One region of the Paenibacillus sp. FSL R5-0475 genome, then DNA from elsewhere that is predicted to be linked to it. Evidence: riboswitches for the same ligand, from Rfam matches in the RefSeq annotation. Region 1 holds a riboswitch; the other holds the start of a gene.

The links. Region 1 has a riboswitch for preQ1 ahead of queF (preQ(1) synthase). Riboswitches for the same ligand answer to the same signal wherever they lie in the genome.
Region 2: linked by a shared signal. The riboswitch ahead of MKX41_RS31380 (queuosine precursor transporter) and the one ahead of queF (preQ(1) synthase) in region 1 are both predicted to bind preQ1.

Annotation. Positions count from the first base shown of each region.
Region 1 covers NZ_JBBORK010000001.1:2,172,650-2,179,314, forward strand. Annotated here, with positions in the region: gene MKX41_RS09425 (zinc-dependent alcohol dehydrogenase) at 1-398, opposite strand, end outside; gene MKX41_RS09430 (VanW family protein) at 479-1,297, opposite strand; gene MKX41_RS09435 (cysteine hydrolase family protein) at 1,298-1,822, opposite strand; gene queE (7-carboxy-7-deazaguanine synthase QueE) at 1,951-2,673, opposite strand; gene MKX41_RS09445 (6-pyruvoyl trahydropterin synthase family protein) at 2,666-3,148, opposite strand; gene queC (7-cyano-7-deazaguanine synthase QueC) at 3,148-3,810, opposite strand; gene queF (preQ(1) synthase) at 3,840-4,313, opposite strand; PreQ1 riboswitch class I at 4,477-4,520, opposite strand; gene MKX41_RS09460 (ABC transporter permease) at 4,595-5,281, opposite strand; gene MKX41_RS09465 (ABC transporter ATP-binding protein) at 5,278-6,126, opposite strand; gene MKX41_RS09470 (hypothetical protein) at 6,339-6,665, shown strand, end outside.
Region 2 covers NZ_JBBORK010000001.1:6,962,248-6,968,912, reverse strand. Annotated here, with positions in the region: gene MKX41_RS31390 (thiolase family protein) at 1-585, opposite strand, end outside; gene MKX41_RS31385 (AMP-binding protein) at 582-2,063, opposite strand; gene MKX41_RS31380 (queuosine precursor transporter) at 2,273-2,986, opposite strand; PreQ1 riboswitch class I at 2,997-3,042, opposite strand; gene MKX41_RS31375 (methyl-accepting chemotaxis protein) at 3,386-5,074, shown strand; gene MKX41_RS31370 (YnfA family protein) at 5,133-5,459, opposite strand; gene cobS (adenosylcobinamide-GDP ribazoletransferase) at 5,608-6,423, opposite strand; gene cobU (bifunctional adenosylcobinamide kinase/adenosylcobinamide-phosphate guanylyltransferase) at 6,420-6,665, opposite strand, start outside.

The DNA of each region.
Region 1 (6,665 bases):
AATTCGGCTTGCCCTCCTGCAAAGCCCCCATAAGTATCGGAATAACCCAGATATCCGCCTGTATCCTTGGCGTCATTAGCATTGTCGCATTGACTCTCCATCTCATGCTGGCAGAAGTAGCACTGACCACAGGCTACATTAAATGGAATAATGATCCGGTCGCCTTTCTTGACTTTAGTTACGTCTGGACCGATCTCCTCAACAATCCCCATGGGCTCATGACCAATAACATAGTCATCATGCATACCTGGAATTTCACCGTTAAAAATGTGCAGATCTGAGCCACAAATCGCTGTAGAAGTAATTCGAACGATAATATCATCCTTTTTCTCAATCTTCGGATCAGCTACCTCTTTAACTTTCACTTTCTTCTTCCCTTGGTAGGTTAATGCTTTCATGCTGTTAATCCGCTCCTTTGGAAATGGTATAGAGATATAAGGATCACACCTTTCTATGTTATATCCCTATGCCTATCCTCTTATCCATGAAGAAGCGGAGAATACATCATAAGCGCATAGTTATCGGTTACAGCTTCATCTCCAACTAGCTCTCCGGTCCGTGTATATACTTTTCGACTAATCTTGTTACTGCGTATATACCCTCCCCAAGGTTCTAAACTAATCCAATGATCACTTTCATACACTTCATATTTATAAAGGGACTGCTCATCGCATCTCCATTCCCCATGCAAATGGCTGTCATCCAGCCAGAGCTTTAATTGATACGTTTGATTCGTGTTATTCTTCACTTGAAGATCCAAATAATTATAAGAACAGGTGGCCCCGCTTCCAAATGGCTGTGTACGCTGTTCATCTGGAAATACATCATAGCTGTGCCGATGCCGTTCTGTAACCGTAAGAGGTGTATGCAGTGTCATCCAGTAGATCAGATTGGACAACTGGCACAGTCCCCCGCCGACTCCAGAATGGAAGCCACCATAATGCAGTACCATCCCCTCTAGATACCCTTTTCGCTTACTGGGCTTACCGATGCTTCTCCAATAGGAAAAAGTCTCACCCGGGCGCACCATGAGCCCATCCAGCTTCGCTATCGCCAGACGTAAATTGGTTATTTTATTGTATTGAAGCACCATATCTACATTCCGTAGACTTCTTAATAACGGTGTAGCATGAGTCATCACTTCATTAGATAAAATTTCACTAGTGCGCTGCTTCGCCACCTTGCTGCGGCTAGTGCACCATTTCAAATATCTTTTCCAAATAAAATATCGCTTTCCGGCAAATAGTCTAAGTCGAGAACGCTGAATAGGTTTCATGGCAGCCTGAGGTGTACTCATCTAGAACTGAACCTCGCTTTCAGCTCGTAACTGGGCGAATCTCCCTCCGATTACTGCATTATGATGCTTAACGATCTCACTACTATTCAGTACCCCATTATCAAAGGTGCTATGAGCATCTTGTACGAGAACACTCTTATAACCCATACTGTATGCGCGTCTTATTGTCGTATCTAGGCAGAACTCACTTTGCATCCCACAAATCACCAGATTCGTGATCCCCAGCTTCTGTAGCTCCTCTTGCAGTTCGGTTCGGTGAAAAGCATCCCAAGTAGGCTTCTCCACAATAACTTCACCTTCCTGCGGTGTGATGCGGTGACTGATCTGCCATGTGGGCGTACCTTTTGTATATTCCTCATCTTCGGTGTGTTGAATATAAACTATTGGAGTACCTGCTACCCTAGCTTTGTTCTGAAGGGAAATAATTCTCTCCATTACACCCTCTTCATCGTACAGCTTTTGATCAGGATAGGAGAACATAGCTTCTTGAACATCGATAATTAATAGTGCAGTTGAATTTCCCATTTAGTACCTCCTACAATTTTTATGAAAATCATACCAGATTATGGGACATTCTATCTACCTATTTAAAGGCTTAAATCAATAAAAAAAGGGCATCTGCTGAGCAGACACCCGTTACATTTAAATACTTTTTACTTGCCACGCTTATTATGCCAGATCAATGCATGCAGCTGTGGAAGGACACGTACTCTATTCATCTCAGAGTCTACGATTACTTTATTAAACAACCATTCCAGCCTTCCCAAAAGTCGAGCAGAAATGTCGCCTTCTTCAGTGACATCATCATTCCCAGGCTGCAGAAAGAGCTGCACATTGGGATATCGCTGGTGAATGTCTTTTGCATAATCAAAATCCTTATCGTCAAACACTACGACCTTCAAGCTATGCATAGAACGACCCAGTTTCTCCATTTTACTCATGATGTTATCTAGAATTTCCCAATTCGTCGTCATTCCTGAGCTTGGGGGTTTAGGGCTAATTGTCAGCACATCCACGTCATTGAACCACTCCTGCCATTTACTCCCCTGAGTTTCTATTGCAGCTTGAATCCCGCGCTCATGTAGCAGGTTAATAAAAGTGCCCATCCCGTCACCAATCAAAGCAGGATTTCCGCCTGAAATCGTAACACAGTCGAAATTATCTCCAGCTATAGCTAAAAGTTCATTCATAATTTCATCCGAGGTCATCATTCGAACCTTATCCTTAGCAGTACCATCCCAAGTAAAAGCAGAGTCACACCAGCCACAGCGATAATCGCAGCCATAGGTGCGGACAAACATCGTCTTCACTCCAATTACCGCACCTTCGCCTTGAATAGTCGGACCGAACATTTCAATTACAGGAATCTTACTCACAGTCACAGCCTCCATATAAACGGTAGGATGGCCCTTCATCCGGAACATCTTCAGCCAGCACCTCTGCCCAGGAGGTTGGAGTCTCCCATAGCTTTACCGAGTACAAAGGCAACCCTGCTTGCTTAAGCTTGTAGGCAATATATGAAGACATATTCTCCACTGTGGTGCGGAATGACAACAAGGCTACTTTGGAGCCCGTATTCGTTAACGTCTCTAACACAGGTTCATTTCCCATAGCAAGAAAAGCGTGATCTAAACGATCTACAAGGCTTTGTTGTACAGTCGCCTTGATATCGCTGAAGTCAATAACAAACCCTTCGTCTGAATGACCTTCCGTAGCCTCTGGTTTGCCCTTAAGCACTACTTCGAGCTTATAAGTATGTCCGTGCAGATTGCTGCATTTCCCTTTGTGACCAATTAGTTGATGCGCCGCATCAAACGTAAATATTTTGCAGACTGAAACCTCGTTAAGCATTAAGAACCGGCCTCCATTCTCTCCGCCTCATATTGCTCAAGACCACGCTGACGCAACAGACAGGCTGGACAAGTACCGCAGCCACTGCCAATAATACCGTTGTAACAGGTCAATGTGTGTTCGCGAACATAATCAAAATAACCAAGTTCATCTGCCATCTTCCACGTTTCTTTTTTATCCAGCCACATCAATGGAGTGTGTATCGCAAACTCATAGTCCATAGATAAATTCAGCGTAACATTCAATGATTTCACAAATACATCACGGCAGTCCGGATACCCGCTAAAGTCCGTTTGGCAGACACCAGTGACGATATGGGAGTAACCCAATTGTTTAGCTAATATTGCGGAAAAAGACAAAAATAACAGATTCCGTCCGTCAACAAATGTACTAGGAAGCTCATCACCTTCGCCAGCAACGATATCAATATCCTGGCGGGTTAGTGCATTTGGTGCCAGCTGATTAAGCAGCCCAAGATCAAGGATATGCTGTTTTACATTAAACTTAGCTGCTATTTCTGTAGCAACTTCGATTTCAGCCGCATGACGCTGATTATAATTAAAGGTAACTACCTGCACTTCCTCAAACTGCTTCATTGCCCAAACCAGGCAAGTGGTGCTATCTTGTCCGCCGCTAAATACGACGAGTGCTTTTTTGTTCATCTTAATCTCTCCTTATCAACTTGTTGGGATTAGCGGTTATCCACTTTTTCCGGATAGAGGTCGTGATTCATTAAGCGGTGCTCCGCCATCGCCTCATACTTCGTACCCGGTCTTCCATAGTTGCAATAAGGATCAATAGATATTCCTCCACGCGGAGTGAACTTGCCCCATACCTCAATGTATCGTGGGTCCATCAGTGAGATCAGATCATTCATAATAATGTTGACGCAGTCCTCATGAAAGTCACCGTGGTTACGGAAGCTAAACAGATACAGCTTTAATGATTTAGATTCCACCATTTTCTGTTCAGGAATATACGAAATATACAGTGTGGCAAAATCCGGCTGACCTGTAACAGGACATAAGCTAGTAAACTCAGGGCAGTTGAATTTAACAAAATAATCACGCCCTGGATGCTTGTTATCAAACACCTCAAGAATAGCTGGATCATAACCAAACTTGTACTGCGTTCCCTGATTACCAAGTAAAGTGACTTCTTGCATTTCCTCTTTCAATCTTCCTTCTGACACGACAAAAAACCCCTCTCTTTTCCTTCGGCCTTGGCCGGTAATGGAAAGAAGAACGAGATTTCGAAAACTTTGCTCCACTAAGAAGAAACGGAAGCAACATCCGGGTTAAGGACTGCATCCGCTTATAAGATTTAATATACTCTTAGTTTTTTATAGAGGGAGTTCGCGAACCTCTCCTGCACAATCCGTGCAGACTTCTTCTTCATGCATATTGCGTCTTGAACTATACCACGGTAATTTGCTTCTGACAAGTTCTACGCTTTGCCCGTCTTCCAAATCCAGAGCGAAAGCACCACAATCCACAAGAGCAAAAGCAGGCTTTCTAGGAGCAATACTCCTTCTCCATTTAGAATACTGTTCAAATTCTGGACGATTTCAATACTTGGCAGAATAACAAAGATCGGATAGGTCCACTCTGGAAGAGCGACGTACACAGAAGCTACTAAGAAAAAAACGACCATAAATGCGGAGCTGATGGCTGAACCATTTTTGGAGGAACTTACCTTTAAACCAATGATAATTCCAACTTGCACAAAGATAATTCCACCCAATAACATATACAATAAGGAAGGGAGTAAATCCATTGTCAAACCTTGATTTAGTACATAAACAATCAGCTGTGATAACAAAGAAAAAACAAGAACAGATCCAGCTTTCGCAGTAATAATCTGGCCTCTGCTTAGCGGAGTAATCAACAGCGCATCATAAGTCTTACTCTCCCTCTCCTCAATTAATCCTGGGCCGGTAATCATGATCCCAACCATCACTTGCGCAAATAATATCCATGTAGAAAGAAGCATGAAGTCCAAACCGCTCTTGTCCACTACAGTGATGATGATTTTAGCCATAAATATAGGCAAAATTATTAGAATTACAGTCGCAGGATTACGCAGTATATCCTTACTTTCATGTTTATACAGCTTCCATATCTGATAACTCAACTTAGCTCACTTCCCGTCAGGGCAGCGAATACATCTGCCAGCGAAGCTTCTTTACTGTGCATACTTAGAATTTGATTCGTAGACATTAACTGATAGATATGATCTTTAGTAGCTTCTTCTGCAATCGGCCAGGATTTCATAACCACTTTCCCATCCTGCTGATATTTAACTTCAATTTCTGGTTTACCATAAATGGTCTTAAGTCTATGCGGTTCATCGAGTGCCACCAAGGCACCAGCGTGCATGATGCCCACTCTATCGCTTAATGCCTCGGCTTCGTGCATATCATGCGTCGTTAAGACGATGGTTGTGCCTTCTTCTTGAATTCTCTTGACGTGATTACGTATGAGTGAAGCTGAATTTGGATCTAACCCACTTGTAGGCTCATCTAAAAACAACACTTGAGGCTTATGTAATAATGCTCTAGCGATTAGAACACGCTGCTTCCAGCCTTTGGATAAGCTGCTTACTTTAGCTTTTTCCTTATCTAACAGCTGGAGGGTTTCCATGACTTCATTCACTCGATTTCCTGCTACCCTATACAGATCAGCGAACAGCTCCAGATTATTTCGAATAGAACTACGCATGTATAGGTTCGGAAGCTCGAAAACAACACCAATTTGAGCATGGATATCTTTTTTATGACGTGAAATATTCATGCCATTAATTAAAATTTCTCCGCTTGTAGACTGAAGAAGCCCTGTCATCATTCGCATCGTTGTAGTCTTCCCTGCACCATTGGGACCTAGAAATCCAAAGACCTCACCTTTCTCCACCGTGAAAGTAATTCGATCAACTGCACACCTCTCCTGATAATATTTTGAGACATCAGTTAGCTGAATCAATAACACTCCCCCTTTTTAGAATAGTTAACTTTCTTCTATCCTTATTCTGGTTGTAGAGGATTATCTCTGTTGTTGCTATTCTGTAACATTCGCTATTCCTTAGTACCTTCCTTTGTTCAAATCCGCTCAGATGTGGCAAAAATAAGGATTCAAATCCTAAGAAAAGGGTAACTTAAACATAATAATCTTCGAGGTAAGGGTGGGATCATCTAATGGAACAAAGTATACAGAAACTTATGGACTGGATTAACAGTCATGTGAATGAAACTATTGTAATTGAAAAGAAGGAGCTTCGTGATCTGGATAAAATTCATTTTAATCTAGAGGCTGTTGAGTTTCGGAGTGCGGAGGATGTTATCGATGATTATCTTGGGAGTGCATTAATATTAAAAGGATTTGGCAGCACTTTAAACGCCGATGGTGAGCTAGTATCGCTACCACACTCCACCTATGACTTAGCTATTGACGGGCTTCGGATTGAGGACATAAGTGATCGCAAGGCGGAAATAACTACTGAAAGAGCTAAATATACCCTTTCA
Region 2 (6,665 bases), 4.8 Mb from region 1:
AGGTACAATCTCCTGCTGAAACCTACCACTTTGCTGAGCATGAACGGCCTTCTGATGGCTTTTTAAGGCATATTGATCCTGCTCTTCTCGCGAAATCCCATACTTCCGCGCTACATTTTCCGCAGCAATTCCCATATCCGGATCACCGTAAGCGCTAGGTGTAAAATGAGCACGGGTATATAGCTGCGGAACCCCCATCAAGGTTTGGGGCTTAGCCATTTTCCAAGGGGCACGACTCGTGCTCTCAACACCGCCCGCTAAATAAATCTCACCTGCGCCACTTTGAATAAGCCGTGCTGCTATATTAATGGCCTCTAGCCCAGAACCGCACTGCCGATCCACAGTAACGCCCGGAACCGAAACAGGCAGTCCCGCTTCAAGCGCAGCTACCCGGGCAATATTCCCACCCGGACCGACCACATTTCCAATAATCACATCATCGATCATATCGACGGGCAGATTCGTCTCTGCCACAATATGCTGAATAAGCGGCGCCAGTAATGCTTCCGGCTCAAATGTACTTAATAAGCCGCCCATCCTGCCAATCGGTGTACGTTTTGCCATAACAATTACTGCTTCTATCATACCATCGCTCTTTTCACATAGTCTTTCATCGCTTGCCGGGCAATTTTGCCACTGCTTGTATAGATAAACTCATCAACTGTCAGCAGCTGCTTCGGCGCTTTGTAACTTGCTAAATACTGGCGACAATAATTCTTTATTTCGTCTATAGATAAATGCTTTGCACCATTCCATTTCACGAGGACTGCCAGCTGTTCTCCCCAATAATCGTCAGGGACACCAAGCACCATTACTTCTTGTATTTCCGGAAGATGCTCCAGTACTCGCTCTATTTCCTCTGGATAAACGTTCAGCCCACCCGAGATGATTCTATTTTTCAAGCGACCCGCCAGATATAAATAACCAGCTTCATCCTGATAAACATAATCCTCCAACACAAGCCATCCCTCTCGAAAAGCTGCTGCGGTCTCCTTCGGCAATTGATGGTAGCCTAGAAATATCATATCACTTCGCACATATAACTGCCCAATCTCCCCCGTAGGGACTTCACGGAACTCTTCATTACAAATGGAAATTTGCACTCCGGGATAGGGCTTGCCTACAGAGTTCGGATTATGCTCTTCCAGAACATCCAAATAACTAATATAACTCGCTTCTGAGGAACCATAGGATTCATAGAGACGCGCTCCAGCGAACACTTCTATGCCCCTTTTTTTGGACAACTCCGACCACTTTGCACCTGAGCTAATAATCGCATCAATCTGCGTCTGCCCAGGAACAGCCTGCTGCATCATGGATTCAAGCATTGTCGGTACAACAAACAACACCACACCCGGAATCTGCCTGCACAGCTCTAACACCTGTGTGGCGCTAAATTTTTGCGTAATATGAAAGTTTGCTCCACCATACAGACTCTGCATTACAGCGAACAAGGACAGCGAATGCACAAACGGACCCGGTGCTAAAACATCACTCATAGCGTCCAATTCAAAGGCAGCACTCGATACCTCAAAGCTCTTTAACCACGATAAATGGGTACGCATATATCCTTTGGGGAGCCCCGTTGTGCCTGAAGTAAAGCCGATAAATAATAACTCATTCGTCTCATCCAATTCAGCTTCTGGCTTCAGAGCCTTCAACCACTGATCATAGGAACCTGTTCGTTCATTTGAAAAAGTCAGCGTTGGGATGGCTTGGTCCTTGAAGACCAAATTCTTTGCAGCTTCCGGCTCGGCAAAAATCATTGTCGGCTGGCACTGCTCTATAATAACCCGCAGTTCATTTGCACTCCACTTGGGATCTAAAGGAATGGGAACACAACCTGCATAAATAGCCCCCAAGAAAACCTCGACAAATTCAATGCGATTCGTAGATAAAATAGCGATTTTGTCATGCTTAAGGCCCTTTTGCTGTAGACCATTGGCAATTCTCCGCATCGCTTGCACTAATGTTGCATAGGTATGCGTTGCTTGGGTCTGGGTTAAGGCAATGCTGTCGGGCTGCTGTGCTGCATGACGCAGTATAGGAACTACTAGATTCATCCTTCACCACACCTATTCGTAATTTCTGTGACTACCGATTATGTACACTCTCTTCGCTCGGGATACAATTAGAATGGCTACGATAGCTTATTTTAGCTTTATATTAATTTTATGTACATATTTATATGGAACGATTAAGCCCTCTTACGACTGGAAAAATCAAACAGCGCGCATCGATTATGATCGGTACGCGCTGGCTGTATTGTTGTCTATTCCTTCTTATGAGCGGATGATGGTATTCCATCTTCAGCAAAAGTAAAAGTTCGGGCGATATATAAGATAGGTGTGCTTACTGCGGTTAGTAAGAATTTCGCTAGATACGTTGTAAGCAAAATTTCAAACCACACACTCCAGTTATACAACCCAGCAAATGCAATGGTACAGAAGATTAGTGTATCCACAAAGGAGCTAACCATCGTACTGCCGTTGGAACGAATCCACAACTGACTTGAAGTGCTGTAATATTTGCGAATCCAGGAGTACAACCGAACGTCTAGGAACTGACTAATGAAGTAAGCAGTTAGACTACCCAACGCTAGTCGAGGCATCAGACCAAAGATCGTCTCCAAAGAAGACTGAGCAATATCGGTCTCTTGCGGCTTAAATACTAGTACCATTTGCATAATGACTGTCGTCATAAGCAAGGTGAAGAAGCCAAACCAAACCGCTTTACGTGCTTCTGCTCTTCCATACTTCTCATTAAGCAAATCGCTGGTCATATACAAAGTGACATACATCGTATTTCCGAGTGTCATCACGATATCAAATGGCATAGCAATCGTCTTAGCTACCTGAATGTTTGCAATTACAGTAGCGATACCTACCCATGCATACATTCCACTTTTGCCGAACAGGCGGTAACAGAGTAGAAAAAAAGCAAAATTGACAATAACAAATAAAACTCCCCACATCAAATTAAACATATTGCTTAAACTCCTCCTAGTTTTGTTTACGCGGGATGGTTACGAACCGCGGCATACATTAAGTTTTGGAACAAAACATTAATACTCTATCACACTGTCGTCAAACAATCCATAAAAATAAACAATTTATGAAATGGGTATTTATACCCATTTTTATTAACTAAAAATAAAAGTGTCAGTAATAATTCATCTTTTTCAGAAAAATATGCTATATAAACTAAAACTTTCACTATTCATCCAGAGGTTAATTCTATAGAATAGTATCAAACACTTCATTCCCGATCCATTTAGTTGATATATTACATAACTATGGAATATATTGCAGGTTGCCAGTCAATAGCAGTCGGTAGGGATATAAAGAAATGGGGCTTCGCTGCCCATAAAAAGGGGGAGAACAATATGTTTCGTTTCAAGCAGTCGATCAGTCGCAGATTTACGCGTTTATTATTTGTAGTTCTATTACTCACGTCTCTTTTGTTAAGTACCAGCTTCTACTTTATATCCACCAGTATTTTCAACAGCTATGTCATGCCACAAATCAATCAAATTCTAACTGCAGCTGCTCAGGACGTATATAAGAATATAAATACAATGCATGCTCAGCAAGCACTAAAGAAGAACGAACAAGCAGCCACCAATCTTGAATTCTATTTCCAGGATAAGAGAAAGCAGCATGGGGTTGAGACTATTTTTCTACTCAATCTAAAAGGCAAGGAAGCTGAGGTTCTGTCCGTAGATCATGATGCAAAATTAAAGCCGGAGGAAATTGTTAAGGTATCCTCTGCAATGCAGCAAGCTCTTAAAGGAAAGAGTGGACTAAGCGATACATACAAGGACTCGCATGGTGTACATAAGTCAGCTTATATCGGAATTCCCGGAAGTACGATGGTTATCGGAATCAGCAGTGATGTAAGCTTTATTCAAGAAAAAACAGACAGTATTCTGTGGACCAGCGCGGGGATCACTCTGCTAACGCTGATTATAGGCTCAACTGGTGCCTGGTTTATGAGCATGCGGATCACTCGTCCTATCTCAAAGCTTGCAGCTTACAGTGCCCGTCTTGCAGAGGGAGATTTCACAGAGGAATTAACGGTTAAAGGCAGTGATGAGGTAGCTCAACTGTCCAGAAGCTTCCAAGCGATGACCCTGCGCCTAAAAGAAATGATTGGACATGTACTCGTCACCTCAAATACTGTGGTCACCGATTCCAATTCTTTAAGAGAACGTGTTGAGGTCCTAAATGAAATGGCAGACCACTCTAGTACATCTGTTGTAGAAATTGGTAAAGGTAGTACGACCATCGCGAGCAGCGCTCTAGATAATTCAAAAGCTATGGAAGAAATCAATTTCGGCATTCAGCATATTGCTTCAGCAGCCACCGAAGTCACTGAGCAGATCAGTGAAGCTTCCGCTGAAGCGATTGGCGGTAATGAGATTGCCCAAAGTGCCGTTCTGCAAATGCGCCATGTTGAACGTGCCTCCCTGCAGTCGCTGGAGCAATTACAAGTTATGAATGAACGTTCAGTAATGATCGGAGAAGTCGTTCATAGTATTACTGAAATTACGAAGCAAATCCAAATGCTGTCGCTCAATGCTTCGATCGAAGCAGCACGTGCAGGAGAACATGGACGCGGCTTTGCCGTGGTTGCCGGAGAAGTACGCAAGCTTTCCGAACAATCCCGTAATGCGAATGAGCAGATTCGTGATTTCCTACTCGGACTTCAGGAAGATATGAATCGCTCCGTTACTGAGATGAACCATGTGAATTCTGAGGTAGCCTCTGGGGTAGGCAAGGTGGCAGAAGCGGGCGATGCCTTCAATCACCTTCTGATTCTGATCCAAAGCATCAATCAGAATATTCAATCCGTATCTGCGGCGACGCAGCAAATCTCAGCAAGTACAGAAGAAGTTAGTGCTTCCGTTGAGGAAACCGCACAAATCACTTCAAGATCCCAAGAAAGTGCGGACACACTATCCGAGAACTCCGAGCGCCAACGTATAGAGCTTGAAGGACATGCAGTAACCGTGCAGCATCTATATGAGCAGGCTAAGAAGCTTCAGGAAGCTGTGCAACAATTTAAGATCTAAAGCTTAGGCTTAAATAAAAACAACCCGTTCACACGAAAGTGTTGAACGGGTTGTTTTGTTAGTGTCTCGGCCCCCAAAGAATGACCGAAACGCCGATCACACAAATAACAGCACCAACCCAGTCATATACATCGGGTGTTTTCTTGTCTACTAGCCAGCCCCAGAACACAGCGAGTACGATAAACACCCCGCCGTAGGCTGCGTACACTCTTCCGAAGGACGGAAACTTCTGCAACGTAGGGATGATGCCATAGCTTATCAGAATCAAAGAACCTACCAAACCGTACCAGAGAGGTCTTGATTCTCTTAGCCATAACCATACTAAGTATCCGCCTCCGATCTCAGCAAGGCCGGCAATTACAAATAGTAGAATGGCAGCAACCATGTCATCCCTCTTTCCTATTGAACTCTAAAAATATCACCATGTGGACCTGCAAGCATCCGGGCCACCAAACAACTGGACCCACAAGCATCAGCAGTGGATATAAACAGATTGAGCCAGCTGGCTACTATGCGTCACCCGCAGGAGCCACTCACATGAAATTGTGCTGGAGCAGCACTAATACTAGTAGGAGCACAGCCTCTAGCAGTTCATTCAGCGCGCCGTACACATCGCCGGTGAGCCCGCCGAGCCGGCTGCTAATCCGCCGCGCAGCCACGGTGCCGCTGGCCAAGGCCGCAGCCGGCAGCAGTAACGCTGCCGCCAGATGCAGCGGCCACGCGGCTAAGCCAGCGCCGAGCGCCAGAGGCGCACCGGCTGCGGCTAGCGAGAGCAGCGCGGCTATCGCCAGCGCGCGCCGCTCATGCGAGGGAGCGAGGCCGGCGAAGCTCGCAGCCAGCCCCTCGTTCCCGCGGGCAATGGGATAACGCACCATAGCCCGCACCATATACCAGCGGCTCCAGATCGCTGGCAGCAAGAGCAGTGGCAGCTCGTAATAGGCGTAGCCTTCGATTAATGCTGCCACTAAAGAGACCTTTAACAGCAAGAGCAGCACGCAGGCGAGCACACCCATCGCACCCACACGGCTGTCCTTCATAATCTCCAGGATCCGTTCCCTCGGTCGGTAGCTTAGCAGACCATCCGCACTGTCCATCCAACCATCGAGATGCAGGCCGCCAGTAAGTCCTACCCATAAGATAAGGGTAATAACAGCTGCTGGCCAAGCCGGTAAAATCCAACCCGTCAAAGCTGCCCCAGCAGCTACGCACAGTCCGATAGCTGCACCCACCACAGGATAGAACAGCACACTTCGGCGCAGCAGCTCAGGAGAAAATCCAGGGTCACTCTTTACAGGAAACCGGGACAAAAACTGAAAGGCAGCCGCGGCAGCATCCCTGCGCTCCCTCATAAACGATACTCCCTGCTCTTGAGTTCAATTGGAATGCCCGCAGTCACTAAAAAAACCTGCTCGCATTGCCGAGCAAGCAGCGCGTTCATACGTCCTGCCAGATCACGGTACAATCGGCCAAGCGCATACTCCGGAACAATACCATCTCCAACCTCATTAGTGACCAAAATGAGGTTTCCTTGAAATGTGTGTACACTGTCTTCAAGTCTTGTAATCTCGCTCTCAATCAACTCTTGCCTATC